2 regions of the Planococcus sp. BI3 genome follow, and region 2 is predicted to be linked to the other one. Evidence: predicted binding sites of a transcription regulator. Region 2 holds the regulator's gene; the other holds the start of a gene.
The links. Region 2 encodes LexA, which represses DNA repair genes until DNA is damaged. Its sites were predicted from a motif close to CGAACATATGTTCG; they were not measured.
Positions count from the first base shown of each region.

Region 1: AC1MEO_RS07900 (carbohydrate kinase) is a predicted target of LexA. The motif match lies at 5,906-5,919, and genes of this name have one in related genera.

Region 1 is NZ_CM155266.1:1,538,443-1,554,546, forward strand. It holds gene AC1MEO_RS07875 (alanine/glycine:cation symporter family protein) at 1-835, shown strand, start outside; gene AC1MEO_RS07880 (DUF1128 domain-containing protein) at 894-1,115, shown strand; gene AC1MEO_RS07885 (class I SAM-dependent methyltransferase) at 1,487-2,473, opposite strand; gene AC1MEO_RS07890 (FAD-dependent oxidoreductase) at 2,470-3,777, opposite strand; gene AC1MEO_RS07895 (pseudouridine-5'-phosphate glycosidase) at 3,888-4,799, opposite strand; gene AC1MEO_RS07900 (carbohydrate kinase) at 4,796-5,890, opposite strand; gene AC1MEO_RS07905 (aminopeptidase) at 6,038-7,270, shown strand; gene AC1MEO_RS07910 (hypothetical protein) at 7,356-7,496, shown strand; gene mreBH (rod-share determining protein MreBH) at 7,678-8,685, shown strand; gene AC1MEO_RS07920 (beta-class carbonic anhydrase) at 9,202-9,768, shown strand; gene AC1MEO_RS07925 (DinB family protein) at 9,776-10,258, opposite strand; gene AC1MEO_RS07930 (GNAT family N-acetyltransferase) at 10,345-10,893, opposite strand; gene AC1MEO_RS07935 (M3 family oligoendopeptidase) at 10,895-12,694, opposite strand; gene AC1MEO_RS07940 (TspO/MBR family protein) at 12,888-13,622, shown strand; gene map (type I methionyl aminopeptidase) at 13,749-14,501, opposite strand; gene thiT (energy-coupled thiamine transporter ThiT) at 14,636-15,211, opposite strand; TPP riboswitch at 15,310-15,407, opposite strand; gene AC1MEO_RS07955 (M20 family metallopeptidase) at 15,555-16,104, shown strand, end outside.
Region 2 is NZ_CM155266.1:282,034-298,137, reverse strand. It holds gene AC1MEO_RS01500 (zinc-binding alcohol dehydrogenase family protein) at 1-708, opposite strand, end outside; gene AC1MEO_RS01495 (S-layer homology domain-containing protein) at 1,077-3,416, shown strand; gene AC1MEO_RS01490 (MFS transporter) at 3,547-4,740, shown strand; gene AC1MEO_RS01485 (DUF3886 domain-containing protein) at 4,851-5,060, opposite strand; gene AC1MEO_RS01480 (acetyl-CoA C-acetyltransferase) at 5,074-6,258, opposite strand; gene AC1MEO_RS01475 (hydroxymethylglutaryl-CoA lyase) at 6,340-7,239, shown strand; gene AC1MEO_RS01470 (alpha/beta hydrolase) at 7,252-8,232, shown strand; gene AC1MEO_RS01465 (hypothetical protein) at 8,261-8,542, opposite strand; gene AC1MEO_RS01460 (YneF family protein) at 8,673-8,915, opposite strand; gene tkt (transketolase) at 9,102-11,105, opposite strand; gene AC1MEO_RS01450 (DUF896 domain-containing protein) at 11,194-11,427, opposite strand; gene AC1MEO_RS01445 (YneB family resolvase-like protein) at 11,486-12,139, opposite strand; gene yneA (cell division suppressor protein YneA) at 12,136-12,453, opposite strand; gene lexA (transcriptional repressor LexA) at 12,620-13,240, shown strand; gene AC1MEO_RS01430 (class I SAM-dependent DNA methyltransferase) at 13,380-14,114, opposite strand; gene AC1MEO_RS01425 (hypothetical protein) at 14,214-14,408, opposite strand; gene AC1MEO_RS01420 (hypothetical protein) at 14,471-14,902, opposite strand; gene AC1MEO_RS01415 (hypothetical protein) at 15,057-15,245, opposite strand; gene AC1MEO_RS01410 (Na-translocating system protein MpsC family protein) at 15,419-16,104, opposite strand, start outside.

The DNA.
Region 1 (16,104 bases), 1.3 Mb from region 2:
AGATACATTCAGTGTACCAACTTGGATTACAGGAATTATTTTAACTATCTTTACTGCGCTGGTCCTGCTTGGCGGAATCAAAAGCATCGGCCGCGTCACTTCATACTTTGTTCCTTTTATGGCGCTTTTCTACATAATCGCCGGAATTATTATTATGATCTTCAATATGGAGCTGATTCCTGGAGCGTTTGCTACAATCTTCAGTGCGGCATTTACTGGTGAAGCTGCAGTCGGTGGTGCTATTGGTGCCGCTATCCGCTATGGTGTGGCACGAGGCGTATTCTCCAACGAAGCAGGGCTTGGATCTGCTCCGATCGCTGCCGCTGCCGCTATCACGGATCTTCCTGGACGCCAGGCACTGGTCTCCATGACACAGGTATTTTTCGATACCATCATCATCTGTTCAATTACAGGTGTCACCATCGTCATGTCAGGCCTTTATACAGATAAATCATTAGAAGGCGCAGCATTGACAACAGCTGCCTTTGAACAATTCCTGGGAGGCGCAGGACCGATTGTTGTAGCCATCGGATTGATTTTCTTTGCCTCTTCTACGATTATTGGTTGGTCTTATTACGGGGAGAAATGTTTCCAGTATCTGTTCAAAAATCCGGCATTGCTCATCGTATACCGCATCGCTTTCGTATTGATGGTTTTCGTAGGGGCAACCGTATCCCTTGATGTTGTCTGGACTTTCTCTGATGTCATGAATGGTTTAATGGCATTCCCGAACTTGATTGGACTCCTTGGCCTGTCCGGCGTCATTGTCTACGAGACGAAACGCATCATCGCCAAAATCAAGGAAGAAAAAGAAGCCGAACGAGCTGGCAATTGACATTGCATTTGAATAATGAAATGATTAAGCATACCCACCCGAAAGGCAGGAACTTATCATGGACTTATCAAAACCATCTCCAGAAAACGTCAGCTTTATGATTGAAGAGATCAAATCAAAATTGCGTATGGTCAATGTGGATGCAATGAAAGCCGAGCATTTTAATGCTTCGCAATACGAAGACTTGCACGAACTCTATGAAATGGTCTCAACTCGGGACAAGTTCAGTACAAGTGAAATGCAGGCCATTGCTACAGAGCTTGGTTCTTTGCGTAAATAAGAAAGCCTAAAACCCCCTGAAGGAAAAATTCCTTCAGGGGGTTTTTGATTTGCCGAAAGGATAGGGATTTTGTTGTACCTTCTGGGCTTCCTCAGTTTTTCTTTGTCGGAGCAGAACGGTCGCCTCAGCTTTTCTTTTTGTCCAGCTTCGACGACCTGCTCCTCGGATCATAAGCTGCCCTTCCTGTGCGGCAAAAAAACGCCGCTTCGGAAGTTCATCTTATGTCTGTCGGAGCAGAACGGTCGCCTCAGCTTTTCTTTTTGTCCAGCTTCGGAAGCCAGGTTCTTGGGTCATAAGCCAACCCGGCTGTGCGGCTGAAAACACGCCGCTTCGCCGGTCTGTCTTATGCCTGTCGAACCTTAACGGCTTCCTCAGCTTTTCTTTTCATACTGCACAATATACCAGCCGCCTTCTTTTATGACGGTTTGGATGCTGAGCAATTCGAGTCCTGCTTGCTCTCCCCACTGGGCCAATTCTTCGCGTGTCGGCAAGCGGTAGAGGTTATCGAATGATGAGAAGAAACTGTTGAAGACATTGGCGAATGGCGGACTGTCGCTGTCTCCGGCGATAGGTGTCACAACGGACAGAATGCCCTGGTCTTTGATCCAGCTGGCCAGTTCGGTGAATAGCTCCTGGCGTTTTTCGAGGTCGATATAGTGGATGACGTTGTTCATCATGACCATGCCTTGTTTTTCGGCAGGTTTGTATTGCCACAGGTCGGCATTTTCGATTGTAATGTTTTCATTTTTTTTAGTGAGAGTTTTTGCAACTTCCGTTACAGATGGGCTGATTTCGATTCCGGTGAAATGCGTCTTTGGAAAGCGCTCGGCTAATTTCTTGATATAGCCGCCTTCTCCGCAGCCGATATCCAAGACCGTATCCACATCTTTTCCTTTCAGGCGCCTGGACATTTTCGGCAAAGCCAGGACTTCCAGCAATCGGCTCGTTTCAGCCACGGTGGCTGCATGTTTTTCTTCATCGAAGTGCAATCGTTCCTGTTTCCGCATCATATCCGGGTAACTCAGCAAAGTCGGAATATGTAATTCCATCATTTCCTTCAACAGGACGCCCGAGGAGTTATTGCCTTTTGGTTTAGGCAGTTTCCAGGCATTCGAGATTTTGTATCGGTTTCTTCCCGCTCTTTTCAGGTGGCCGATCGATACCCCAACACTTACCCATTGGTTCAGCAAGTCTTCATCCAATTGCAGGGCATCTGCCACATCGAATTTCGTGACCGGGCGTTCGAAGGCCTTGAACAGATCCAATTCATAGCCGACATAGGCATGCCAGCTGTATAGAAAAGGTTCATTGCGTTTTAAGTACATTCTGGCTTTAAACATTTTCATAACATCTATCATTGGAGTCCCTCCGCTTTCCATGGATAATCTTCTTCCGGGGTGTAATACTTCAATTCTTTCGTGTTTTTTGTCAAATCTTTCATGCGCACGGGCATGATGCCTCCTTGAATAAATCGGTCGCGGAAATTCTCCTTCCACATTCCAAGTCCGGAAACGTTCAGCATTTGTTTAAAGTGGAGAATCGGGTCTTCCTCCATGCGCTCAAATGTCCGCTGGCGGATATAGCTCACCGTTTTGAATGGAAACGAATAAGCGAGTGCTGCCAGATGGCTGAGCTGAATCACATGGTCTGCCCGTTTATAGCGTACTATTTCATACCATGTCAAATTACTGGCGTTCTTTTTTCCCTGCTCGAACATATCCGCAGTCAGCTCCCCGAGTATGTCGGCATCCTGGATCGCCATATTCATACCTTCTCCAGCCATCGGATGAACGGCATGGCTGGCATCGCCAATGATGGCCTTATTCCCCTTGACATAGGAATCGGCATGGTACATAACGGGAATCATCAATTGAATCTTTTTCCAATCCGTCAATTTCTGCACATAACCCTCCACTATAGGAGCTAAATCGGTATACAATTTATGGAAATGGCTGATCGGTTTTTCTTTTAATTTCTTATAGTCACCCGGTGGAATCAAATAAACGCTTCGGACCTGGCTATCAGGCAACGGGAAAAGGCCAAGGAAGCGGTTGTAGGTGGAGATGATTTTGCCGTCCGTGAAGTCTTCAGCACGCGGAAATGTGACCGTCAGAAAATGATGATTGTAGGTGGTTTGCTTGACTTCAATTTCCATTGCTTTTCGTGTAACGGAGGAGCGCCCTTCGGCCCCAAAGAAAAAATCCGCTTCCACTTCAAATTTCTCTGTTCCTTTTTGAAGCAAAGCGGTTTTTTCTCCATAGCCTTTGCAGGCAGTCCCTTTCAGGTAATGGAAATTTTCGTATTCGCTGGCCGCTTTTAGAATGACGGACTTCAGTTCTTCGTGGTGCATCATATACGCCGCATTGTATTTGCCCGGCAGCACACTGTAATCCATGAATGATTGGTCTTTCACTTGCAGAGAGCTCGAAAGTTCGAGCATATCCAAAACTTTAATTTCATTTGAGCGGTCACATATTTTTTTGTATATGCCAAGACCGTCAAATATCTGCATACTTTTTGGCTGCAGGAGCTCTCCCTTATAGGTAGGTGCTTTGGCAGCCATCCGTTCGGCGAGAACCACATCGATTCCACGCTGCACCAATTTCAATGCGAGCGTCAATCCACCGATTCCACCCCCACCGATGAATACGTCAGTTTTCATCTGCTTCACCCCTTGTTTCTCCTTACCCTACCTTTAGGAGACTGAAAACCCATTAAACCTCTCCAACAAAAAAAGAAGCCCACGAATGGGCTTCTTTTCACAATTTGTACTTAAAGTTTGTTATAAGCTACAGCGAGCTCGGCTCCTACTTTTGCGTTGTGCTTAACGAGTTCGATATTCGCGACCAAGCTTTTTCCTTCTGTTAACTCTTTAACTTTTCCTAATAGGAAAGGTGTCACTTCTTTACCGGAAATGCCATTTTCTTTTGCTTCAGCCATCGCCTGGGCGATGATGCCGTTGATGAAAGACTCTTCGAGTGCATGCTCTGCAGGAATCGGATTGGCGATGACTGCTCCGCCTTTGATTCCCAAATCCCATTTCGCTTTCAGGACTTGAGCCAGTTCATCTGCATCGTTGCTGCGGAATGTCAGCTCAAAACCACTTGAGCGGGTATAAAAAGCAGGCATTACATCTGTTTGGTAGCCAATTACCGGTACACCTTTTGTCTCCAGGTATTCCAATGTCAGGTTGATGTCCAAAATCGATTTTGCACCCGCGCAAACAACAGCAACTCCGGTGTTCGAAAGTTCTTCCAAATCTGCTGAGATATCCATCGTCGTCTCAGCGCCTCTGTGCACCCCGCCGATGCCGCCTGTAGCGAAAACACGGATGCCTGCAAGCTCTGCACAGATCATCGTCGCTGCGACGGTTGTAGCACCGATTTTTTTGGTGGCGATCAATTGGCCGATATCTCTTCTTGATACTTTGGAAACGCCTGGGCTGTTGCCAAGCAATTCCAATTCTTCTTCAGACAATCCAATTTTGATCTTGCCGTCCATAATGGCAATCGTTGCCGGCACTGCTCCATTGTCACGGATAATCTGCTCCACCATACGAGCCGTTTCAACATTCTGCGGATACGGCATGCCGTGCGAAATGATGGTCGACTCAAGTGCCACGATCGGTTTTTTGCCCTCTAGTGCCTGCTGTACTTCAGTTGAATAGGAAATCATTGATGTCATTGTAATTCCTCCAGTTCTTTTTGTAGTTGGACTGCTGTCAATTCATGGCGGACAGTCGCATTGCTTTCCAGGGTTTTTGCTGCATTGACCATGCCTGAATGGATGACGGATTCAAATTCCTGCCCATCCATGACGCTGTGGACAAGGGCACTGGAAAACGCATCGCCTGCACCCGTTACATCGGCCACATGGTCGACTTGCATAGAATGGTAATGGCGGATGCCGGCAGAATTACCGGCTATCGCCCCTTCTTTTCCACTGGTGATGACCACCGCTTCAGCTCCCTGGTCCAAAAGGCGTTGTGCTGCCTGATGCCAGTCTTCTATTGAATCAATGGGCATTTGAAGATACTTGCTTGCTTCATCCCGATTCAGGATCAGCCAGCTGATTCCGGTCAAGTCTTTGCTTAACCGATCCATTTTCGGCGCGGATACCGGGATAACCGCCAGTGGTATTTTATTGGCGAGAGCCAATTGCCGAACATATTCCACCGTTTCCAGCGGACAGTTCAAATCGATGACGAGAAAAGCAGCTGACAATAACGTACTGTCATTTTTAGAGACGAGATCTGGCGTCAGGGAATCGTAAATTTTCATATCAGCCATCGCCAGCAGCATCTCACCATCCGGTTCTAAAATCGCTGTATAGGTTCCTGTCGAAAGGCCATCAACAACTTTTGTCAATTCAGTCGACATGAAGGAACTCGAAGCCGCTTCAATCAGGTTCCACTCGGGATCGTTGCCGACAATCGACAGCAGCTTGACTGAATGGCCGAGCCGCCCTAAATTTTCGGCAACGTTCCTGGCAACTCCACCGACGCTCCCGGAAACAGACGCCGGATTGGAGGTGCCCATCTGCGCCGGACGATCCATCAGGAACTTCCGGTCGACATTGGCGCCACCGATGCAAACAACTGTTTTTTCTTCCGGCAGCACATAAGCGCGCCCTAAAATTTTTCCTTGGCGCATCAGATTGGAAATAAAATTGGCCAGCGATGGCCTGGACATATTCAACCGTTCCGCCATTTCCTGCTGGGACAAATATGGATTTCGACGGATCAATTCCAGTACTTCCACTTCTTTTTGGTTCATGCAAACACCTCCGTTCAAACATTTGTTTAAATCATAAACTTTTATAACAATAAAAGCAAGGAAAATAATATTTCGAATATCGTTATAAATCATTGCAGGCTATGACTGAAAATTGCTACTATAGAAGAGATGAGAGGAGAGATTCAATTGACATCTTTTAACGAAAAATTAACCCGCTACGCTGAACTGGCTGTAAAAGTGGGGGTAAATATTCAACCTGGACAGCAGCTTTACATTGCTGCTGCCATCGAGGCTGCACCATTGGTCCGTTTGATTACACAAAAGGCTTATGAGACAGGGGCTAAGCAAGTCTATGTCGACTGGAATGACGATGCCGTTTCACGACTGCGTTTTGAATTAGCGCCAGAAGACTCGTTTTCTGACTACCCTGCCTGGAAAGTACAGGAACGCGAGCAATTGGCAGAACAAGGCGCTGCTTTCATCAGCGTCGTGTCACAAAGCCCTGACCTATTATCTGGAATCGACTCGAAACGCATTGCCGCTTCACAAAAAGCGACTGGCCAGGCGTTGAGCAAGTATCGCCAATACGTCCAATCCGATAAAATCAGCTGGACGGTCATCGCCGCTCCTTCTGAAAAATGGGCGGCTAAAGTATTCCCGGACGTGCCGGCAGGCCAACAAATAGATACATTATGGGATGCGATTTTCAAAGCAGTACGCGCAGACCTGGACCAGCCGATTGAAGCATGGACTGAACACGACGGCTTGCTTCACACGAAAGTTGATTACCTGAACGGCAAAAAGTATGCGAAACTGCATTACACGTCACCAAAAACTGACCTGGAAGTCGCTCTTCCAGATGGCCATTTATGGTGCGGGGCCGGATCGATCAATGAAAAAGGCGATGCTTTCATGGCGAATATGCCGACTGAAGAAGTTTTCACCGTTCCTCATAAAACAGGTGTGAATGGCTATGTTTCAAGCACGAAACCATTAAGTTATGGCGGCAACATCATCGATGACTTTAAAGTGACATTCAAGGACGGGAAAATCATCGAAGTGACAGCGGCCCAAGGCGAAGAAGTCCTGAAGCAACTGGTCGCAACAGATGAAGGTTCACATTTCCTGGGTGAAGTGGCATTAGTGCCTCATAAATCGCCGATTTCCGATTCAAATATTTTGTTCTACAATACCCTGTTCGACGAAAATGCCTCAAACCACTTTGCTATCGGAAGCGCTTACGCATTTTGTATCGAAGGCGGCAAGACCATGTCTCAAGAAGAGCTCTTGAAGAATGGCTTGAACCAAAGCATCACGCATGTAGACTTCATGGTGGGCTCTTCGGAAATGGACATCGATGGCATCTTGGAAGATGGCACGCGTGAACCGATTTTCCGCGGCGGCAACTGGGCATTCTAAGTATCGATAATTCGACACTTATTTTTTGCTTCAAAATCATGTATACTTAAAATTGATAATTACAGTTTAGAGAGGAGTTATCATTATGATTTATGGCGTTACTGTTACACTTGGCTTTATGGTCGTAATTTTCATGTTTTTCTTCACCCTTCTCCATTTCCTAGGGAAAGAGCTGCATACGCACGATGCAGAACATGTAGATCCAATGCCTAAAGAAAAATACTAAACCATAAAAGACCGGCTTCTTCATTGAAGCCGGTTTTTTATTTTCAGTTCTATAAGCCGGACCAAAAATAAATGTTTTATCCATTTCTCTTGTACTTTAGGTCCCTTCGGCTCTTTCGCTCACTGTTCTATAATGGTAAAATCCGAACTAGTCAGCGTCTTTACATAGGAGGAATTCACGTATGTTTTCTGCAATAGATATTGGTATCGATTTAGGAACTGCAAATATATTGGTTTATACAAAATCAAAAGGCATCATTATAAACGAACCATCAGTGGTGGCCTTGGATGCAAAAACACGGGCTGTCCTGGCCATTGGTGATGAAGCAAAAGCGATGCTCGGCAAAGCTCCAGATTCCATCCTGGTCATCCGCCCCTTAAAAGACGGCGTCATTGCAGATTTCGATGTTACCCGGGACCTGTTGAAAATCATTATGCAACGAGCAGCAAAACAGCTCGGAAGCGCATTTCGCAAGCCCAATGTTATGGTTTGCACACCTTCTGGAGCCACAACAGTTGAACGCCGCGCGATTCACGATGCGGTAAAGCAGAGCGGCGCGAAGACTGTTCACCTGATCGAAGAAACTGTGGCGGCAGCTATTGGAGCAGACCTGCCGATCAGTGAACCGGTCGCCAGCGTCATTGTGGACATTGGCGGAGGCACCACGGAAGTCGGCATTATTTCCTTTGGCGGAGTGGTGTCTTCAAATACGGTCAAAGTAGCAGGCGACCGTATGGACGAAGATATCATTCATTACGTCCGCAAACAGTATAATGTTCTGATTGGCGAGCGCACCGCAGAAAACATCAAAAAGGAAATCGGCTATGCCCCTGTTCCCCACGAAGTCGAGAACATGGAAATCCGCGGCCGCGACATCATGACCGGCTTGCCGAAAACCATCTCGTTGAGTTCCCTTGAGACACAGGAAGCGCTAAAAGAATCCTTATCCGCGATTTTGGAATGCATCCGCGCGACTTTGGAAAATTGCCCGGCTGAATTGTCCGGAGACATGGTCGACCAGGGTGTCGTCATCTCAGGAGGCGGCGCCTTGCTGAAAGGCATGCAGGAATGGCTGTCAAAAGAAATTTCGGTCCCTGTCCATATCGCACCTCAGCCGCTCGAGTCTGTCGCCATTGGCACTGGCTTGTCTCTCGGCATGATCAAACAGTTAGAGAAAATGTCGAGGTGAACCGAAAAGCGGAAGCAGCCGTTTAGCCCCGACAAGCGCTGGAAGCCTGACCGGTAATGGCGTTCGTTGCCATTGCTGGTCAGGCTGAAGCGACTCGAGGGGCTGGCTGCTGCAGCTGGACAACACCGAAAAGCGGAAGTGCCCGTTCAGCTCTGACAGGTGTAAGATGAGCTGGCGAAGCGGCATGTTTTCAGCCGCACAGCCAGATCGGCTTACATCCCGAAGAGCTGGGCACTGCAGCTGGACAACACCGAAAACCACAAGCCCCAAACAGAAGAACTGAAGATAACTCGAAACAATCGGGGCTGTCTTCAGTTTTTTAAATCCCCAAAATTCACGAAAGAATCTATGTCGCTTTCCCTACTCCTTGTTCTATAAAAGGCAAGCGCTTATTATCTTAGCAAGGACACGGAATGACTTTATTACTAATTTTCTGTACTTCATTTGTTTCAATTCGTATTTTTCAGAAATTTAGATTAAACTTAAATGGTATCAGTTGATGAGGGGGAAGCATAAATGGCTTTATTAGATGAAATTTTGGAGTATAACGAAGATTTTGTGAAGGAAAAGCGTTACGAGGAATTTATCACCACCAAATTTCCTGACAAAAAAGTTGTCATTCTGACATGTATGGATACACGTCTTTTTGAAATGCTGCCAAAAGCGATGAATTTTAAAAATGGCGATATCAAAATCGTCAAGAGCGCAGGGGCTGTCATCAACCACCCATTCGGCGGCATCATGCGGAGTTTGCTTGTCGCTGTCTATGAGTTGAATGCAGACGAAATTTATATTATCGGACACCATGACTGTGGGATGTCTTCCATTAAACCTCATGAGATGCTTGAGAAGATGAAAAAACGCGGTGTGGACGAGAAGACCATCGAGATGATGGAGTATTCCGGAGTTGATCTGGAAGGCTGGCTCCGCGGCTTTGATAATGTGGAAGAAAGTGTTGCGCACAGTGTCAATATGGTCCGCCACCATCCGTTGCTGGACCCTACTGTTCCTGTCCATGGCCTGGTCATCGACCCAACCACAGGAAAGCTTGATGTTGTCATCAATGGAAACGAAAACCGCTGAGAAATTCTCAGCGGTTTTGTTTTTGGAAATAGATATAATCGAGCGGTATCCCCTCTTTGCCGAATTGACGGAGGAAAGACGTAATTTGCCCTCTATGGTAGCTGCCGTGATTGACAAAGGTGAACAGCATCTCTTCACGAGACGTTGAAAAACCATCGCCCCGCATATTTTGGTAATCGAGTGTCTCCTGCCATTGTTGTGGGGACAAAGAAGCGAAGTATAATTCCATTTCAGCATGCAACAGCATAAAAGCTTCAATTGCCTTTTCTGTTGTCGCCACATCGAAATGTTCAAACGCAGGCTTTGCTACGCCATTCATTCGAAGCAGCCACAACTTTTCCACTCCGATGACATGAGCAATTGTTTCCTTGATTGAAGCAAATGAATTTGCCCCTTCCCTTTGGTAAAGCTCTTCGCCAAAGGTTTGAACATGTTCTAAGCAGGCCAGTGTCGCCCATTTATGATAAGAGAACAGTTTGTCTGTATTCATATTTACGCACCTTCCTCTGCTTTTATTCACGTTTCAAACCAGCGTTGCATTTCTTTCCACCATTTTTTATAGGTGGCCTTGCCCTTTCAAAACTCGTCTTCAATCATGGCATAGTAATAATGGTCTTTCCATTCGCCATTGATGTAAAGAAACTCTTTCAGCAAACCTTCCTGGCGAAATCCGGTCTTCTCCAATACCCGGATGGATCCGACATTCTCCGGAGAGACATAAGCTTCGATCCGGTGGAGCCGGAGCTGTTCAAACCCGAATGTGATCATCAGCCTTACCGCTTCCGTAGCAATGCCCTTGCCGACATAGACCTCATCGATCGAGTAACCGACCAAAGCGCTTAAAAATGGCATCCGTTTCACACTGTAGACGGAAATATGGCCTATCAGCTTATTGGTGTCATGTTCAAAGATCCCCACGCTGTATTCCCGGTTTTCCCTCGCCTGGTAAATCGACTCCCGAATTTTTTCACGCTGAACGGCTGCTGAAAAATAACTGTCCCGGTGCCGTGGTTCGTACACAGACCAATAATCCCGGTTTCGCAGCAGCAATTGCATCATTTCTTCTGCATCTTCAATCGCCAAGCTGCGCAGGTAACAGGTCTGTCCCTCGAAAAGCAAGTTCATATCATACCTCAGCAGATGTCAGCGAAATAAATTCCTTGGCATCCTGGACACATAAAGCGATTCCTTTTTCCCAGAACGCCTGTTGTGTAATATCTTCGCCCAAATGCTTCATTGCCAAGTCTTCTGCTGACATCACTGCTGTATCCCGAAGCAAAGCCATATATTTTTCTTCAAAGCCTGTTCCTTCCTCCAACGCTTTTGCATACACGCTCAAAGAGAACAAATAACCGAAGGTATACGGGAAATTGTAAAATGGCACATAGGTGATATAAAAATGCAGCTTGGATGCCCAGAAATGCGGATGCGTCGAAGCCAATCCGCCTGCGAATCCTTCTATTTGCGCCTGTTCCATCAATTCGTTTAATCGGCTTGCCGGAACGACACCGTTTTTACGCTCTTCATAGAAACGGGTTTCAAAAAGGAAACGCGAATGGATATTCATAAAGAACGCCACACTGCGTTGGACTTTATCTTCCAACAAAGCGATTTTCTCTTCTTTGGACTGCGCATTTTTCACCGCTGCATCCGCCACAATCATTTCAGCGAAGGTAGATGCGGTTTCTGCCACATTCATCGCGTATGACCGGTTCAACGAATGGACTGGACGCAGCGCATAGGTATGGAACGCATGCCCGAGTTCGTGTGCCAAAGTCGCCACATTGGACATCGATCCGCTGTAAGTCATGAAAATACGCGACTCCTCGCTCAACGGCAAACCGGTACAAAATCCACCTGGCCGTTTATTCGGACGGTCTTCTGCTTCGATCCAGCCTTTTTCGAATGCCTGCTGGGCAAACTGCTCCAATTCCGGACCGAATTTCCCGAATTGCTGGAGAATGAATTCCGCTCCTTGCTGGTAGCTAAACTGCTGGGTGCTTTCCGTTACCGGCGCATCCACGTCATACCAATCCAGTCCGTCTTTGCCGAGCAGTTTTCCTTTTTGATCCAAATAATCGACGAATGGCTGCTTATTTTTGCTGATAGCCCCCCACATGGCGTCCAATGTTTCCTGTTTCATGCGGTTGATATGCAACGGTTCCTGCAATGGATTGTCCCATCCGCGCTTTTTATAGGTTTCCAGACGGAATCCAGCTATAGAGTTCAAGGTTTTTGCAAAAAACTCTTCTTTATCTGTCCATGCCTCTTCCAATTTTTCATAGGATTCCTTACGGACCATTGCATCTTTATGGGAGCTCAAGTTATTCGCTTGCCCAACCGACAGCACTTTTGACTCGCCGTCTACAGTGACCGTCACGCTGATTTCTCCGACCAGCATATCGTACAATTGGCTCCAGCTATGATAACCATCGATGCTTAACGCAGTGATCAGGTTTTCCTCTTTTTCAGAAAGCAGCATCTTCGCTTCTTCACGCCATTCATTCAACACAAATGTGAATTCACGCAACGGCTCTTCGTTCAGCAGCTCTGCCCATACACCTTCTTCAGTCTTCGACAGGTCCTGCTGGATTTTCTGAAAAGAGTTTTGGAAACGGGCAGATAGTGAGGAAGCTTCGCTTTCCAAAATGCCTGCTTTTTTATCCTGGGTGTTCTGGGCCATCAGACAGCCGATAAATGCACCTGATTGGCTCAGATGCCGCATTATATGGCTCATCTGTTCAAGCAAGCCAGCCACTTTTAGGGCATCTTCTTTTGCAGCCGGTACTTTAAATTTATGGACCAGCTCTTCAAATTGAGAAAGCTTCGTTACTGCCTCGTCCATATGCAGGCGCAGCTCCTGTGATTCGCTGCCTCCTGGAAATAGTGTCTCCAAATCCCAAATTTCCGAAAATTTAACCGTCATGATATTGCCCCCTGGTAAACTTAATTTTCTAAAAACACTTATTAGTATATCATTTTTCTTTCTTGAACCGGAACAATATTCCACTTCCTTGTATAACACTTCACCTTATCGCCATTTTTTGGAGATTTTTTGGAAACGGATAATTGTTGATTGAAACGGCTACCGTTATACTGAAAAGAAGGAGGGATTTCGTATGATTCGTATTTTGCTTATGACAATTGCTTTCATTGCTGTGATTGTCATGAATACTTTAGCAAACACCTTGCCGCTGAATGGCCAAACCACAGGCGAAATATCCAATCGGCTTCTGGTCCTGTTTACGCCAGCCGGTTATGTATTTTCAATTTGGTCCATCATCTATCTTTTATTGGCTGTTTGGATCATCGCTTTCTGGGTGCGGTTAAGAAAGGGAGAAACTCCCTCATCCAAGATTGCCTTATTTTTCATTTTAAGCTGCCTTTTCAATATCACTTGGCTTCTTTTGTGGCATTATGAATTCTTTGCCTGGTCAATCGTTGCAATGCTCGGCTACCTGGTGGCATTGATCGCCCTTTATCTGCAATACAGCAATTCAGATAGAAAGATTACTGAACGGCTGCCGATTTCAGTTAACATGGGTTGGATCAGTGTCGCAACCATCGCCAACATCAGTTTTGTCCTGACTTATTATAATTGGAGCGGCTGGGGACTCAGTGACCAGCTATGGACGGTGATCATGCTGACAGTCGCGACTGCACTTGCTTTGCACATCCGCTTCCATCATGCGGACATCCCCTTTGCTTTGGTCTTCATTTGGGCATTCATCGGAATTGCTGTTAAGCACGGAACAGATGAAATGCTGGTGACAACGGCTGCCCTTTTCCTGAGCGGCGTCATTTTAACCGGTATTCTGCTGATTAAAAAAAGAACTGCTCCGGCAGTTCAGTAAAACTGTGGACAACTCGTTTCTGACGAGCTCGTCCACAGTTTTTTTATTGCCAGACTTTGATTACAAACTGAATAATAAAAAGGATCCGGCAAATGATCCGGATCCTTGGAAATTTTTAAAAAATCATTATTTATTCAGTTTGGTCAACAGGATCGGTTCGCCTTTGGTAACAAGTACAGTATGCTCGATTTGCGCCACCAATGACTGATCTGGCGTGATGAATGTCCAGCCATCTCCCGATTCTATGATGTGCTCGGCCTTTTGTGAGATAAACGGCTCTACTGCCAGCACCATGCCTTCTTTCAGGATGGTCGTCTCCCATGCATCATAATAATTCAGGATGTGCTGAGGAGCTTCGTGCAGCGATTTGCCGATGCCATGGCCAGTCAGATTTTTAATGACAAACAAGCCCTGGTCTTTCGCTTCACGTTCGACTGCCTTGCCGATTTGATTGAGTTTCGCACCGGCTTTGACTTTTGTCATCGCACGGTCAAAGGCCGAAGCTGCCGCTTCACAGATTTTTTCCTTGTCCGCATGCCCTTCGCCTACCACAAAGGAAATGCCGGTATCCGAGAAAAATCCTTCGTATGAGCCAGAAACGTCGATATTGACGATATCCCCGTCCTTGATTACGCGATCGCCCGGAATGCCGTGCGCCACTTCTTCATTGACGCTGATGCAGGTGAATCCAGGAAAATCGTATTCTGATTTAGGGCCGGAAACGCCGCCCAGCTCTTCGAACAATTTGCCGCCCAATTCGTCGATTTCTTTCGTAGTGACTCCAGCTTTGGTAGCTGCTTTCATCGCTTCCCGAATTTCAGCCACCATTTGGCCGGCTTTTTTTAACATTTCAATATCTTGTTCAGTAGTTGCTATCATCAATGAACCTTCTTTCAAGATTTTCTATTCAAGAATTATACCACAAAATCAAACCACAGGCTCCTGACCCGTTTCAACAAATCCGAAAAACTGATCATAAAAAAGAAGGCTGTCCAGGGACAGCCTTCTGAATTTCAAGCTTCCGCATCCACCAATTTCGGTGCCGCCGCAAAAAGCGCAGCACAGACAAAGGCAGCGAGCAGGAACACCGGAATCATATACGTGGCATTGTAGACCGCCGAGTAGATGACCACATTGCCTTCCGCAAACATGCCGAAGAACAGGATGCCTGTAATGACATGCACGAGATAGCGCAGTACAGAAGCAATCAGCACTCCCATTACGATAGCTGTCAGCATCTTCCCAGTCAGCTTGGCATGTGCATACTGCAGGTATTTTGTACGCATGATACCCGCAAGCCCTACGACTCCATATGCCAGAAGATAATCCAATATGACCTGCATGACGACGAAACCGAACGACAAAGGTGCCACCGAGATAAACCCGGACACAATCTGCAGCAGCCCGACCAGAATTCCAGTCAGCACTCCGGCACCGACGCCTCTTCTAAAAGCGATCAAGACAATCGGAATCATCACCAGGCTGACTGAACCGCCTTGAGGCATGCGGAACGAGATAAAGTCCAATACAAATCCAAGAGCTGCGAAAATAGCAATTTCCATCATTAACAATACTTTTTTATTTCTCATGACTTCCTCCTTCAATGTGTTATGCACATCACCAGAAGGGCCGTGAATAAAACCATATAAAAAACGACGCCAGGACAGAGCCTGGCGCCGTTGTAAAGGCCGGTTTCCATCCACATCCCTGCGCAAGTATTAACTTACAGGTTCAAAGGGTAAGAACAGATGTTCACTCTCAGCAAAAGCTCCCCTTGTGGTGTATACAGATATTTATCAATCACCTGTATTGTACACAAGGCTTCTCTTTTATGCAAGGCTGTTTTAAGATAGCCAGAAAGGGTAAAGAAGTGAATAATAAAGTTAGTTGAAAGGTGGTGGAGGCAGCCGAGATTCTGGGCTAGCCGAAAATATGATTGAGTTGTTAAAAGAAATGATTAAAATCCAAAGTGATACCAAGGAAGGAGCCAATGAAGCTCTTCTTTTTTGTGCCGATTGGTTAAAGGAAAAAGGCGAAACCGTCACTGTCCATGACAATAAAGGCTATCTGATGCTGACCGCAGCTAAAGGGCAAGGCACAGAGACGATTATTTGGAATGGACATGTCGACGTCGTTCCAGGCCACAAGGAACAATTTGTGCCAGTCGAGGAACAGGACCGGATCTATGGCCGCGGCGCTGCTGACATGAAAGCCGGTGTTGCGGCGATGATGCAGGCCTTTATCGAGTTGGACAGCTCCAGCTTAGAACGAACCGTGCAGCTGCATATCGTTACCGATGAAGAAATTGGTGGGCGCAATACATCCAAGTGGCTGGTTGAACAAGGCTTCCATGGCGACTTCGTCATTTGCGGCGAACCTACCGGATTAAAAGTCGGACTGCAATCCAAAGGCATCCTGCGGATGGATATGACGTTCAAGGGCAAACCTGCCCACGGCAGCCGGCCTTGGGAAGGCATCAACG
Region 2 (16,104 bases):
CATATGGTCATCCACGTTGGTCAAACAAAAAATATAATGTGCTCCTGAAATCCCTAATGCTTCCAACTGCGGTTTAAAATCTTCGTGATGATTGATGACATGATCAGCCCCATGATCGAGTGCCCATTCCCGTGATTCCGGCCGGGAAGCTGTGCCGACAACGGTAAGTCCAGCAAGTTTCGCAATTTGCGTCGCGATTGATCCGACTCCCCCAGCTGCTCCAATGATCAAAACTACCTTGCCTTGATTATCGGATGCTTTTTTTGATACTCCAAGCCGTTCAAAAAGCGCTTCGCTTGCCGTGATGCCGGTCAAAGGCAAAGCTGCTGCCTCTGGAAAGCCGATGGTTTTTGGCTTCTTCCCAACAATCCGCTCATCAACAAGATGGACTTCACTGAGACTTCCCGGAACATTGCTCGTTCCCGCATAGAATACCTCGTCACCCACCTGGAACAAACTGCAGTCTTCTCCCACTTCTACGACTACCCCAGCTGCGTCGCGTCCGACAATCGTCAATGACCGGTCGTCTTCGCTCTTGCCATCACGGGTCCGCAAATCTGTCGGATTCACCGATATGGCCCGAACTTCCACTAATAGATTCTTGCCTGTTGCCTTTGGACGGTCAATTTCAACCACTTGAAATTCAGGCGCTGCCGTTTTCAAGCCCGGTTCGTAAAAGCCTAATGCCATCATCTTTTCTTGTTTCAATCCACTTCGCCTCTTTCACGTTAAATAATGATAAAAATTGAATCAGTATTTATTGTAACTGTCGATACCTGCAGGTACAAAAACCCTGTTCCTTACTTCCACAAAAAAATCATCAGGCTTTTCTACGGACAAATCCTTGCCCAGAGCGACTATGAGCTAATTGTCATATAATCATTTATTAAATATTCTAAAAATATGGAAAATTAAGTTGTTTTTTCTTTTATTTTTGGTATTATAGATAAATAGATCCACCATTTATATTCAAAAATAATATTTATCCCTATCCAAGTGGTCTATTGTACTCATTTTCAGGGAGACCTGAGAATTTTTAAATATTTTAAGCAACACCCATCAGAGGAGGACGAAAAATGATCAAGAAAATTTTCACCACTACCGCCGCATTAGCATTAGTATTCACAAGTGTTTCATTGGCTCCACTGGCAGCAACCAGTCTGGAAGCACCGACAAATGTAAAGCCGGCCAATTCTGCGACTGATGTCGGTTTGAATGCGACCTTGGAAGCCCTCGTTAAAGATTCCACTGGTGCCGGAATCAAAACGGTTGATTTCAAAAAAGGATTTACATACGACTTTAACGGCAACGGTATCTCCGGCTTTGAGAACGACACAGCCGACAACCCGATTTCTGTTCCGATTCAATCAGGATCGACCGCGTTAACAAGCGAGCAGATAGACGCGATGGCAGCTGATGATGACGACACTGCTGTTACAAAAAGCAGCAATGGCTTCCCTTCCCAGCGTTTTGAAGTCGACGTATCCAAAGATTTGGCAGCGGGAAATTCGATTGAACTTTATTGGGAAGGCAAAACATTGGCAAGCGGGCTAGCTAATTTGTCTGCATGGGATTTTAAAGCCGGCAACTGGGTAGCTTTGAGTCAAATGCAAGGAAATGCTAATAACGAGGAAATTGTCCTGACAGCAGAAATTGACAAAGAGCGTTTCGTCAAGGACGGCAAAGTCCAGGCCATGGTTCATGATTCCGGTACTTTGACAGATTCCAAAGACCAGGACTTCTCTATGGTATGGCTTACGGATACACAGTATTATGCAGAGGATTTTCCGGAAGTTTGGACATCTATGACCGACTGGATGATCGCTGAATTCAAAAAAGGAAATTATGAGTACGCGATGCATACCGGAGATCTTGTCAATCAAGTTGATAAGCCGGAGCAATGGGCAGTAGCCAAAGAAAATCTGGACCGACTGGATGAAGCCAATATCCCATATGGCGTGCTTGCCGGAAACCACGATGTCGTCATCGATCCCCTTAACAAAACCTATGACTATAGCATTTTCAAAAGATATGCAGGCGTAGACCGCTTTAAGGAGAAGCCTTGGTTTGGTGAAGCAATGAATGACGAAAATCAAAACCATTATGATTTGTTCTCTTTTGGCGATCATGATTTCATCATGCTTTACCTTGGGTTCGGAAGAGACGGATCAGCTGAAACCGTCGCATGGGCCAATAAAGTCCTGGAGCAGCATGCTGACCGCAATGCGATTGTTGGCATGCATGAAAATATCAATTCATTGGCGCAATACGTTACTGCTGAAGCACGTACAGTCAACAGAGAAATTGTTATGCCGAACGAAAACGTCAAGATGGTCCTCAGCGGACACCATCACGGCGCGAACTACCGTGTGAAGAAAGTCGAAAATGAAGATGGTTCACAGCGTGACGTACTCGAAGTCTTGGCGAATCATCAAGGCAATACAGCTCCTGAACGCGGACAAGGGTATTTGAAGATGCTGACATTCGATCCAACGGATGAGACACTGGACTTTGTTTCGTACTCTCCATTTTTGGATGATAAAGATTTTGAACAATTCGATCCTGCAAAAGAGAGCTTTACAGCAAGCTTTGATTTAGCGGATGTAGAAGCGAAAGTAAACCCTAGACAGATCGAAACAGATTATCTGGCTGTTAATATCTTTACCGATCAATTGATCGGCCAGGACAAGGACCTTAAATCAGGGGACACTGCTTCTGTTGAATGGAAAGGCCTCAGCAAAAACACTGCGTATCACTGGTATGTGAATATGACCAATGCTGCAGGCGAAAGCGACAAATCACCAGTCTATCAATTTACAACGGGATCAACAGAGCCAGAACCAGAGCCAACACCTGACCCTGATCCGGTACCAAACACGCCAACATTCCCGGATGTCACACCCGAAAAGCCTGACTGGGCATACGAAGAGATTGAACGGATGGCAGCAAGAGGCGTGATTCAAGGGCATACAGATGGCACCTTCAAGTGGAGAGACGGGATTCAGCGTCAGCATGTTGCTCTTATGTTCAATCGTGCGCTGAAATTAGAGAATGAACTGCCGTTTAAAGCTTTTATCGATGTTCCGAAATCGCATATGTATTATGATCAAATTACCGCAACTCAACAGGCGGGAATTTTCGAAGGCTACAACAATCAATTCCAACCAATCAGCAAGCTGACTCGCCAAGAAATGGCCAAAGTGTTAGTGACAGCCTTCGATATTCAAGAAAAAGGTTCCCACAACTTCCCAGACGTCAATAAAACCGGCTGGGCTGATCCGTATATCGATACGCTTTATGCCGCTGGAATCACAGTCGGTTCGACTGGCGGAAAGTTCAATCCGGAAGCTGCTGTAACACGAGCTGAATTTGCAGTCTTCATGGACAGAGCATTAAAGTATTCCGAAGCACAATAAACCAAAGAAAAAGGAACCCGCAGCTGTGGGTTCCTTTTTTTGTATAAAACTACACCAAATCTTATAAAAAAATTATAATGGACCTAGCAAAACCATTAGTCGAATCCATTTGGGGAAAGGAGGCGAAGCAATGATCACCCGCCACACAGTCATTTCTCTCGGCATATCCCAACTGGTGTGCTGGGGGATCTCTTATTACCTGATAGCAGCTTTCGGCGCACGGATTGCTGAAGATCTTGGCTGGAACGACGCCATTGTTTACGGGGGCTTTTCAGCTGCATTGGTGGTTATGGCAATCACCTCACCACTGACTGGCCGATTAATTGACCGTTACGGAGGAAGCGTCGTTATGTCCACAGGTTCTATTTTACTGGCCGTAGGATGCGGAGGAATCGCCTTGTCCCATTCTTATGGCACTTATTATGCTGCCTGGATGGTTCTGGGTCTTGCTATGCGCCTGAGTTTATATGACGCAGCATTTGCCGCCTTGGCACGCATAGGAGGCGTTCATGCAAAACGCCCCATTTCTAAGATCACTCTTTTGGGCGGTTTGGCTTCCACCGTTTTTTTTCCGATCAGCTTCTTTTTAGCTGAAACATTCGGTTGGCGGATCGCTCTTTTTATCTATGCTCTGTTTGCCTTGTTGACGCTTCCGCTGCATTTGTCACTTCCTAAAGAGCGATTTGGCGAGGGGAGCAACACGGCTGAAGATCTTGAGCCGCCCCTATCCCCTGCAGCAACAACAACCAAGGAACAATGGATTGCCGGCAGCCTGTATGCGGTAATTTTCACCTTATTAAACTTTTTGAACTCAGGCATGTCCACCCATATGATCACTCTTCTAGCAGGGCTTGGATTGACTGCTGCTCTTTCTGTTTGGGTTTCAACGCTCAGGGGAATCGGACAATCCTTGGCACGGGTCTGTGAAGTCTTGTTCGGCGCTCGCTTGCATCCTGTGTCCTTAACAATTCTCGCTTCTATGATTTTGCCTCTCGGCTTTGTCATCGGGCTCCTCAGTGGCCAGTTTCTTGCAGCCGCTCTTCTGTTTGCCTTTCTTTTCGGCGCAGGCAATGGGCTGATGACGATTACCAGAGGAACATTGCCACTCGTTTTGTTTGACCATAAAACGTATGGAACCCTTGTCGGAAAGCTGCTGGTGCCCGGTTTCTTGTTGTCGGCGATTTCACCTATTGCCTACACGTACCTGATCCAACATTCTGGAGAACAAGCAGCCCTGGCCATTTCTGCCGGATTGGCATTTGTTATTTTTGTTCTGTCACTTGTGCTTAAATCCAGATTCCATCCCACTGCTGCAAAAGAATAAAGCAGCCGAAAAACTGGTTCAAGAAATTCCCTAGAAAAAATAATGCTTTAAACAGCGAAATAGCCAATCCCATTGTGCAATGGGATTGGCTATTTCGTGTTCATGCCTAATTAAAACTTATCGCCTTTATCTCCGTGCCGCTCCAGCAATTCAGCGAACGACAGGTTCTTCTCGCGTTCTTTGCGTTCGAACAAGCGCTGCACTTCTTTTTCTTCTTCCTTTATCTGTTCTTCTTTCAGCAATTCTTTTTTGGTTTCTTTCAATTTCGCCAAAATGTCTTCAGGCAGCACACTATTGGACTCTTCTTTTCTGTTAGCCATAGATTTTCTCTCCTTAAGGACGTTTGATAACAGTTGCAATGCCCTGGCCGCCGCCGATGCAGAGGGTGGCAAGACCGGTCTTAGCATCCCGTTTGATCATTTCATGCAGCAAAGTAACAAAAATACGGGTACCGCTTGCTCCGATCGGGTGGCCGATTGCAATAGCTCCTCCATTGACATTCAAGATGTCATGATTGAATTTCAATTCACGGTCAACTGCAATCGATTGCGCCGCGAATGCTTCGTTCGCTTCGATCAATTCCATATCTTCAAGTGACATCCCGGCTTTCTTCAAGGCATTCTTCACCGCTTGCACGGGACCGATGCCCATGACAGCTGGATCGACGCCGGCGCAGCCGTTTGCCACGACTGTTGCCAGCGGCGTCAGGCCAAGTTCATCTGCTTTCGCTTTTGACATGACAACGACCGCTGCTGCTCCGTCATTGATGCCTGAAGAATTTCCTGCTGTTACACTGCCCTCTTTTTTGAAAGCTGGACGCAGCTTCCCTAACCGTTCTTCAGTTGAATCACTTTTAACATACTCATCTGTTTTAAAGACGATCGGGTCTCCTTTGCGCTGTGGAATTTCCACCGGCACAATTTCGTCATTGAATCTGCCTGACTCGATGGCTGCCGTGGCGAGAGCTTGTGAGCGGGCGGCGAACTTGTCCTGCTCTTCCCGTGTAATGTCATAGCGTTCACATAAATTTTCTGCAGTAACGCCCATATGGTAATCGTTGAATGCACAGGTTAAACCATCCACCAGCATGCTGTCGACTACTTTCTGGTCTCCCATGCGGAATCCGCTGCGGGCATTCTCCATCAGATAAGGCGCCCGGCTCATGTTTTCCATTCCGCCTGCCACGACGATGTCTGCATCTCCAGCATAAATCGCCTGATAAGCCAGCTGAATGGACTTCAACCCGGATCCACATACTTTATTGATCGTCATTGCCGGTACAGTTTCCGGCAACCCTGCGCGGATAGACGCCTGCCGCGCCGGATTTTGGCCCAGGCCCGCCTGAAGTACATTCCCCATGATGACTTCAGAAACCTGATCTCCCTGAATGCCTGCGCGTTCAATCGCCTCTTTAATGACGATCGCCCCTAATTGGGTTGCGGATACATCTTTAAGAGACCCTTGAAATGAACCTACCGCTGTACGGACAGCGCTTACAATAACGATTTCCTGTGACATGAACTTTTCCCCCTTGTTTGATTAGCTGTAAGTTGCTCTTTTATCCCTTCCCTAGATACAATGGAATATAGGGGGGATACTATGTTCAGTTTACCAAAAAATGCAACGATTATCGAGGTCGGGCCACGAGATGGCCTTCAAAACGAGGGGAAACTTGTTAAAACCGAAGATAAACTTCAATTTATAGCTGCTTTGCAAAGAGCCGGAATCCAGGAAATGGAATTGACGTCTTTTGTGTCGCCAAAATGGGTGCCTCAAATGGCTGATGCCAAGGAGATAGTGGCACAAACCAAAAAAGTCGGCCGGCAGTTCGTCCTGACGCCGAATGAACGCGGCATCCAGGCTGCTCTTGAATCGGGTGCACAATCACTTGCGGTCTTTGTCGGTGTTTCCAATACCTTTAATAAGAAAAATATCAATAAAACCACAGAGGAAAGCATGGAGGCGTTAAAGCCCCTGATCCTCAACTTAAAAAAGCAGGGCGTCTTTGTCCGCGCCTGTATTTCAACTGCATTCTACTGTCCTTTTGAAGGTGCCGTTTCTCCGGAAGCAACTTTGGCGCTGTGCCGCCAGTTCGTGGATTGGGGAGTCGACGAATTGAGTGTCGCTGATACAATCGGCATGGCAAATCCGAAGGAAAGCTATGAATTATTCGCTAAACTGGTGGAAGCATTTCCAGACGTATTGATGACTGCCCATTTTCATGACACGCGCAGAATGGCCTTGGCCAATATTTCTGCAGCGCTGCAGGCAGGCGTTACCCGTTTTGATGCTTCTGCAGGCGGCTTGGGAGGCTGTCCGTTTGCACCTGGCGCCACCGGCAATGTCGCAACAGAAGATGTCGTCAACATGCTTCACAGCATGGATATACAAACAGGAATCAACGTGGACCTTCTTTGCCAAGCCATTGAAAAAATCGAACCACATGTCACGAATCCGGTAACCACCGGCATGTACACGCTATACAAAAACCAGGCATAAGGAGACTACACCATGAAGAAAAGATTGATATGGACTTCAGCAATCGTTTCCAGTGTACTGACAGCTTTGGCCACAATTGCAGGATTTATTGCCAGCAACCGGCTGATGTATGTAAAGAAAAAAGATGAACAGCTGATTCTCGAAAGGGAAACCACCGCAAAACGCTATGACGAAGTGTGGTACGCCAATGTGCCGAAAAGCGAGCAGTGGATCGAATCCGAGAATGGCTACCCGATCAAAGCCATTTTCCTTGAACCACATGAGACCAATCGCTATGTCATCATCTGCCATGGCGTCACGGAAACCAAAGTCAATTCCTTTAAATACGCCCGTCTGTTTGAACGGATGGGTTTTAATTCGGTCGTCTACGATCATCGGCGCCACGGCGATTCCGGCGGGAAAACAACCAGTTTTGGGCATTTTGAAAAGATGGACCTGAAAGCGGTGGTCCAGGCTTTAAAACTGCATGTCGGAGCGGATCTGTTTTACGGCATTCACGGAGAATCGATGGGAGCTGCAACTACCCTTCTATACGCCGGCATGGAAGACAAAGCGGATTTCTATATCTCTGATTGTGCCTATTCCGACATTTACGAACAGATTCTCCATGTCATGAAAACGACGACGCCCCTGCGCACCACTTTGGCGCTGCGGCTTGCCAGCATTTTCATGAAAATGCGGGATGGCTATTCCATTTCGACTGTTTCACCGAGAGAAACCGTACAGAACATTCAAAAACCTGTTCTTTTTATCCATAGTGTCAATGATGATTTTGTCTTGCCGAAAATGAGCGAGGAACTTTATGCATTAAAACAAGGGCCCAAGGAATTGAAGTTGTTTGAAGAAGGTGCCCACGCACAGTCTTTCAACAGGAACCCTGATGAATACGAGGAGACCGTGGCGGAATTCCTCATGAAGTACGGCTTGCTGACACCCAAGCAGCAAGAAACACACTGGGCTTCTGCAAAAGCTGTCCCATCTCTTATCAAATAAGAAAAAGCACTCCGCGGAGTGCTTTTTCTTATGGATTTTTCTTTTTGTTAAGCACCAGCTTCATGCCAGCCTGTCCCTCGGCACCAATGAACAATTCGGTAATCGGTCCACTTTTCACAATGCCGGTGACATGAAGTTCAATGGTATCCAAATTGTAATCGGTCATATCCTTCACCAGTTCCTGTATCTTATCCAATGAAACGGGAAAAGCTTTTTTAAAGTTTGCGTTTTCCAGATGGAACTTCCCTTCTTCTTTGTCATCTTCTTCAATGACCGGCAAATAAAACAGCAGCTCTTCATTTTCAGCCATAAAGTCCGCCTCCTCTAATTTTTCCATACAAGCTGCAACAATAAACCAGGATCTTACTGGCAACATACCCGTTTCCTAGAATTCTAATAGTAAAAAAGACAAAATAAAAAAAGCACTCCGGAGAGTACTTTTATTTTTTAGCTGGTTTGCCAGGTTTAGTTGATGCTTTATTCATTTGAGCCATCATTTGATTGATTTTCTTTTGAGACGGTTTTTGCCCCATTTGCATCATCATGATTCGCAGCATTTCTTCATTGATTGGTGGGTTATCTTGCAAATATTTCATCATATATCGGCGTGCGATAAAGAATCCAAGTGCAACACCTGCGAGTAAAGCCACGATAACGATTACGATCCAGATCCATGTATCCATTCTTGTTACCTCCTTCGTGTTGCGTAAATAAGTAGTGCACCACAATGGATTATACTATAAAAAAAGATTTGTGACCATAACTAGAAAAATAATAAAGAGAAACTTCATCCATTAAAAATTTCTTCTTCCCCTCGGCTATAAATATCCAAGAAAAAATGGGAGCAGCAATTGCTCCCATTCCCTAGTTTACTTTTCGTTTAGTAAGTTTTTCACTTTGTTTGCTACATTTTCAGCAGTGAAACCGAACTCTTCCATGATGCGCTCGCCCGGTGCACTGGCACCAAAACGATCAATAGCCAGAATATCGCCTTCATCGCCTGTATATCGATCCCAGCCGAATGAAGTGCCGACTTCTATAGCCAGACGTTTTTTGACAGTCTTCGGAATAACGGATTGCTTGTATTCCTTGTCCTGTTTTTCAAAACGGTCCCAAGATGGCATAGAAACTACAGATACTTCAATTCCTTCTTCAGCCAATTGTTTTTGTGCAGCTACAGCCAAACTTACTTCAGAGCCTGTCGCCAACAATAACGCTTGTGGATTTTCAACAGGTGAGACGACGTAAGCGCCTTTTTCAACACCAGCTTCAGCCAGTTCCGCGCTGTTTTCCAAAATCGGCAAGTCCTGACGTGACAGCACCAATAAAGTCGGTGTTGTTTTAGCTGTTAATGCTAAACGCCACGCTGCTTTTGTTTCGTTGGCATCAGCAGGACGGACAACGCTCAGGTTCGGCATTGCACGAAGAGAAGCCAATTGTTCAACCGGCTCATGAGTCGGACCATCTTCCCCTACCGCTACACTGTCATGTGTGAAGACATACGTCACAGGAAGGCCCATCAACGCAGCCAGACGGATTGCTGGACGGACATAGTCACTGAAGACGAAGAACGTTCCACCGAAGACATGAAGGCCTCCGTGAAGCGCCATACCGTTCAAGGCAGTGCCCATCGCAAATTCACGGACACCGAACCAGATATTGCGGCCTTCAGGATGTTCCGAATCAAAGTCGCCCGCGCCTTTAATGTTTGTTTTGTTGGATCCAGCAAGGTCAGCACTGCCGCCGAAAAATGAAGGAACCGTTTTAGCGATTGCATTGATCATGTCTCCAGAAGAAGAACGGGTTGCTTGTTTCTTGCCGAATTCATACGTCGGGAAATCAGCGTCAAAGTTTTCCGGAAGATCTCCACGGATTGCCGTCTGCAATTGTTCTGCCAACTCCGGATGTGCTGATTCGTATTGCGAATATAATTCGTTCCACTCAGACTCAGCTTTTGCTCCAAGTTCTTCAGTTGCCTGTTCGAAAGTTTTATAAACTTCGTCAGGTACATGGAAATCTTTATCGAAAGTCCACTCATAGTATTCTTTGACCAGTTTCATTTCATCTTCACCAAGTGGCGCGCCGTGTGCATCCGCTTTACCGGATTTGTTCGGAGCTCCGTAGCCGATAACGGTTTTAACTTCGATTAATGTCGGCTTGTCTGAAAAGTCTTTGGCTTGTGCAATTTTCGCAGACAAATCATCCAAAACATTGCCGTCATCTACGCGCAAGTAGTTCCAGCCGTATGATTCAAAACGTTTTTGAACGTTTTCAGAGAAACTTTTGCCGAGTGGCCCGTCCAATGAAATGTCGTTGCTATCATATAAAATGACTAATTTGTTCAGTTTCAAATGGCCCGCAAGAGAAATAGCTTCTCCGGCAACACCTTCCATCAAATCTCCATCACCGCATAAAGCGAATGTGTTGTGATCGACGATGTTCATGCCTTCTTTATTATATGTAGCCGCTAAATGACGTTCAGCCATAGCCATACCGACTGCCATGCCAATTCCTTGGCCAAGTGGTCCGGTTGTTGCTTCGACGCCTGTAGTGTGGCCATATTCCGGATGTCCTGGTGTTTTTGAATCCCATTGGCGGAAGTTTTTAATTTCGTCCATTTCCAAACCATAGCCACTTAAATGAAGCAGGCTGTATAAAAGCATAGAACCATGTCCAGCTGATAATACAAAACGGTCACGGTTAAACCAATCTGGGTTTTTCGGGTTGTGGTTCATATGTTTCGTCCACAATGTATAGGCCATTGGAGCTGCGCCCATTGGCAATCCTGGATGGCCAGAATTTGCTTTTTCGATTGCATCGATGGAAAGTGTACGAATTGTAGTCACTGCAAGTTGATCTGCGTGGGTTGACATAGTAACATCCTCTCTCAAACAAAAAATTTAATCCATTACTAGTTTAGTCAACAATAGAAAAGAATACAATGAAAAAGAGAATAAGTATTTAATTCAAATACTTATTCTCTCGAATATTTTTGACCTTATCCGGAGTTACATCATTTCCATTGGGGTCAATCACTTTTACATTTTCAATTGTGCCGCGCATCGTTTTACGAAAAGTCTGCAAATACTCCTGGCGCAAAGAAGATTGCTCTGTTGCCTCTTCTTTCGATAATCCTGCAGTTTTCGATTTACGTGACAGCTCATTTATACGACCTAATTTGTCTGGTGATAACATAGACATCCACCTTTCTTCTTTTCATATAGTACAAAAAAAGTCAGGTTTCTGCAATGGTTTAGTCTTTCATCAGTTTTTCGTACTCCTTGTATCGGCGATGGACTGTCGCTTTGCTCGCCTGATAGCCGAATCCCTGAAGCGTCACAGCGATTTCACTGAAGGTCAGGCCATTGGTCTTCAAGCTGACAATTTGATCGATGGGAAGGTCCAGACGTTCCCGGCCATCAGGATTGCCTTTCCCTTTTAGGTTTTTCTCTGGTTTGTAGCCGTTTTCCACTGCGCGCATCATGCCACGCTTTATTTTGGCATTATGAATTTTGCGCTGGTATTCTTCTACGATCGCCAAAATTTCAAGCACCATGTCATCCATATCATTTAATGCAATCGGACCACGATCTGATAGGGTATAAACATCTACACCGTATTTCTTCATTACATGCAAAAGGGCGATCCGTGCATGCCCTCGGCCTAACCGTGTTTCGTCCTGGATAAATACAGCATCGACTTTTTCTGTCTTGATGCTGTTCAGCATCTCCAACAGCCCATCACGATCCATTTCATATCCGCTGTGCTGATCGGTAAAAACACCTTCTACTTTATAGGACTGTTCAAACGCAAACTTCATGAGTTCTTCTTCCTGTCTCTCAAGGGAAGACTCCTGCGTATCTTTGGTCGTGCTGACACGGCAATAAATTAATGCATGTTTCTTCATTCGGCATCACCTGCAAATTTAATGGTCTCATCAGGAGCAAATTTTAATTGGTCGCTGGGAATCTTAAGTGATTGCCCGGCAATAATTTTCGAAGTCGAAAGATTGTTCTCTTTCATAATATCTTCAATCCATTCATGATGAGGGGTCGTGCCACTGAACGATTCTGCTAAAGTCCAGAGTGTATCGCCTTCTGCTATTTCAACTTGGCTCATTTGTGCACTGTTTGTATTATGGGACAGGATTGCATAAAAAGTAAATACCACAATTAAAGCAAAAAATACGATTAGATAAGAATTTTGTCGGATGATCGTCAAATAAATCGCCTCCTGAGAATATATGTTCGGAATGTATGTTCTCATAATAAGGGCGAACAGGTGTTTTTGTCAAGAATAAAATTCGAACCTATGTTTGCATTTCATTGCCCGAGTTGGTATACTATTGGTAGAAATTAAGTAGAATTACTCAAATGAGGTGAAACTGTTGAAAAAAGTATCCAAACGCCAAGAAGATATACTGACATTCATAAAAGATGAAGTTCGTTTGAAAGGCTATCCGCCTTCCGTACGTGAAATTGGAGAGGCAGTTGGTCTGGCATCCAGTTCGACTGTGCATGGCCATTTGGCCCGCCTCGAGAGCAAAGGCTTAATCCGCCGGGATCCTACAAAACCAAGAGCCATTGAAGTAATCAGCACTGATGAAGCGCTTATTGATAAAAGACCAGTATTGCACGTTCCATTAATCGGTAAAGTAACCGCGGGTATACCGATCACCGCAATTGAGAATGTGGAAGAATATTTCCCTCTTCCCCAAAGCTACGGCACAGAAGATGATCATATCTTCATGCTGGAGATTATGGGAGAAAGTATGATTGAAGCCGGAATTCTAAACGGGGATTATGTCATTGTGAAACAGCAGCAAACCGCCAATAACGGAGATATCGTTGTTGCCATGACTGCTGAAGACGAAGCGACAGTCAAACGTTTTTTCCGTGAAGAAAACTATTTCCGCCTGCAACCTGAAAATTCATCAATGGACCCTATTATCGTGGACCAGGTTTCGATTCTTGGAAAAGTTGTTGGGGTTTATCGCCAAATCCATTAAACAAAAAACACCGGGACAATTTAGATTAACCGGACTAAATGGAATACTATAAAACACCTTCGAGAAGGTCCACTTTACACAAGTGCCCAAATCGAAGGTGTTTTTTGTTTAATCTCATTATGTAAAAACCACCTGCTGCTCACTGCTTGATGCAGCTGAAAGCCAGGATCACCGGAATTCTTTTTCTTCTGCTGTATTCCTCTTCCTCTTCGAAGTATTGCCGCTCAGGCATTCCTTCTAATAGACCCGTCACTGTAAATCCCGCCTCGGTGAGCGCCGTAAAATAACTTTCAATGGTACGGTGATGCTTGACCACTATTTTGTCGATCCACGGTTCCTGCCGCTCGCCTTCTTCAAAGTAATCATCCACAATCCAACTGCCTCTCTTTTCTCCAGGTTTTTTACTTGCAAAAGAAGAAGTCGTCAGCGGGTGCTGGACACTGAAAACAAATTTCCCATTCTCCTTTAGCGACTTATGGATGTTTTGAAACACTTGATCCACTTCCGGCAAATAATGCAGCGCTAAGCGAGATGCAACGATGTCATACCCACCTTCTGGAAAGCTGAATGATTCTATTGCAGACAGCGTGATTTGAGCCTCTAGACCTGCTAAATTCGCTGTCGCCAACCCGCTCATCCCTTTTGAACCTTCCACTCCGTGATAATGAAGCGCACCAGCCTCCAACAGTTCTTTTCCAAACAACGCATCCCCACATCCCAGATCCAGTACACGCTTGTTTTGAAATGCTCCGAGCAGTTTATAGATCACCGGTTTTTCAATGGTGTTATTGGGGCTTTCAATCCGATTTCTTCTTTGCAGAAAGCTCTCCAAAAAATCTTTTTCATCATATGCACTCGAACCTTTAAAATTCATAAAACCCCTCCATCATCAGATTGACCTCTCCCAATTCCGGGCATAAAAAAAGCGCTGCATAAGCAGCACCTTGCGTGCAGCTTATTGAGAAGAAACCTTCTACAATTCGCTGACTTTTATATATTTAACCAAATTAATTGTGATGCGAATAATATTGCCTGTTTCCATATCGGAAATTTCATAAGTGCCATTAGAAGGAATGTTGCTTAATGCCGACTCTTTATCCATAGCCTGGACGCTGTGGACGATCGTATTGCCCTGATCAAAATTAAATTCTACTCGAAACGATTTCATGCAATGGCCTCCTTCAATCTATTTGCTTTGTCTTCGTGAATCAGTTTATCATATATAAAGCATTATTGCTGTTTGTATAATTCCTTAAAGACAATGACTTTAAGAGCCAGCAGTTCTTCTTCATTTAAATCCTCTTCAAGTTTTTGAATCACTTCGTCAGCAGACATTGTCCCATCTTCAACTCCGGACTTCATTTTAGCCAAGTCAGTTAAACCCACCTTTTTAATCACTGTCCCGGCAGCATCTTCAGTTGTTTGGAATGGCAAAGGCTGGCTCTGCTGTTCCGCAATCTGGGCCTCTTCTATGTATTCAAGCATTTGAGGATCATTCTCTACATACTCCACTATTTTTTCCATCTGGCCATTATTCCGCAGATCTTCTGTCGCTTTAGCAACAAAGCGATCCACCGAAAAATCCGGGCCTACGACATATGCTCCAATTCCAGCAAATGAAAAGAATATTAAAAAGATAATGATTATCATGAGAAAACGCATAGTAGATTTCTCCTTTGCTTTTAGATTATTATAACAGCAGACGTACAAAAGTGTATAAAGTTACCATAAAAAAAGAAAAACTCTGGTTAAATTCTTTGCAGAACTCAACCAGAGGCCTTTTCTTTAACTTAACTCAAGCATATTCATTTAATAATCATCTTTTCTGCTGCTCAGCAATCCACCAGTCTATGTGTTCCAAATTAAAGATCACAGTATCCTGATATGCTTTGCGGTGCGGAATCTTTCTTTTCGACATTAAATCTGTAATCTGCTCTGCAGCCAACGGATAATTTACTGATTCTAAATAATCAACCAGTTTCGAAAGTCCTTGAATTTTCCTCAATTTAATCCCCTCCCACAAAATCCTCCTTTTGTTCTTCCAAAGGAAAATTCAGTATGAGTTATTAAATTTCTTGGCTGCACTTAATTATAACCTCAAAATGAAAGCTGTAAACCGTTTAAGGTGTTAAAATTTTATTTTCCCCTCAAAAAAAAAAGCACCTCCGAAGAGCTGCTCTAGCTATTATCATTTTTTTGTAAAGCTATAACTGCATATCCTTTATCCTCATTGAAGCTCCAATCGAAAAAAACTTCATTGATAGAACGATTCAGTATCTTCTCTAACGCAGATTGCTTAAATAATTTATACTCCAGCGGCCTTTTCGCCAGTTTCAGTGTTTCTGCAAACCCCTGATTAATGAGTTCCTTTTCAAGCAAGGTAAATATGTCGATGCGCCTTATCAAAAGCGTTCGATTACTTAACCAAAAAACTTCAGTTGACCCGGGTACTTTTTGCCCTATTTCACTAACCTTAATAATTTCATTAAGGAGTGCTTTTTCATCCACTTCTTCTGGCCAAGGTTCTTTGGTGATGGTGCCTTCTTTGAGGACTGCCAGAATCATGCCGGATTTTCGTTCCAGATTCCAATCAGCATAAAGTTCTTTAACATCAAGATTCGCTTCTTTCCAAAAATTCCTCTTGAATTCCTCTTGAATTTCAACCATCAGCAGATCCCTAAGTTCAAGCACTTTTAGTTCTTCATTTTTGCTGAGCAGCACTTTTTCCATCGGCGATAGAAAATCCCTTATTTGTATACAAATAAAAGGATGGACTATATTGACGTAAACCGATTTCGGTCCCTTGCCGAAATGAGAACGTAAAATTGTAGAAGAGAATCGGCTGACAACTGATTCAACTGCAT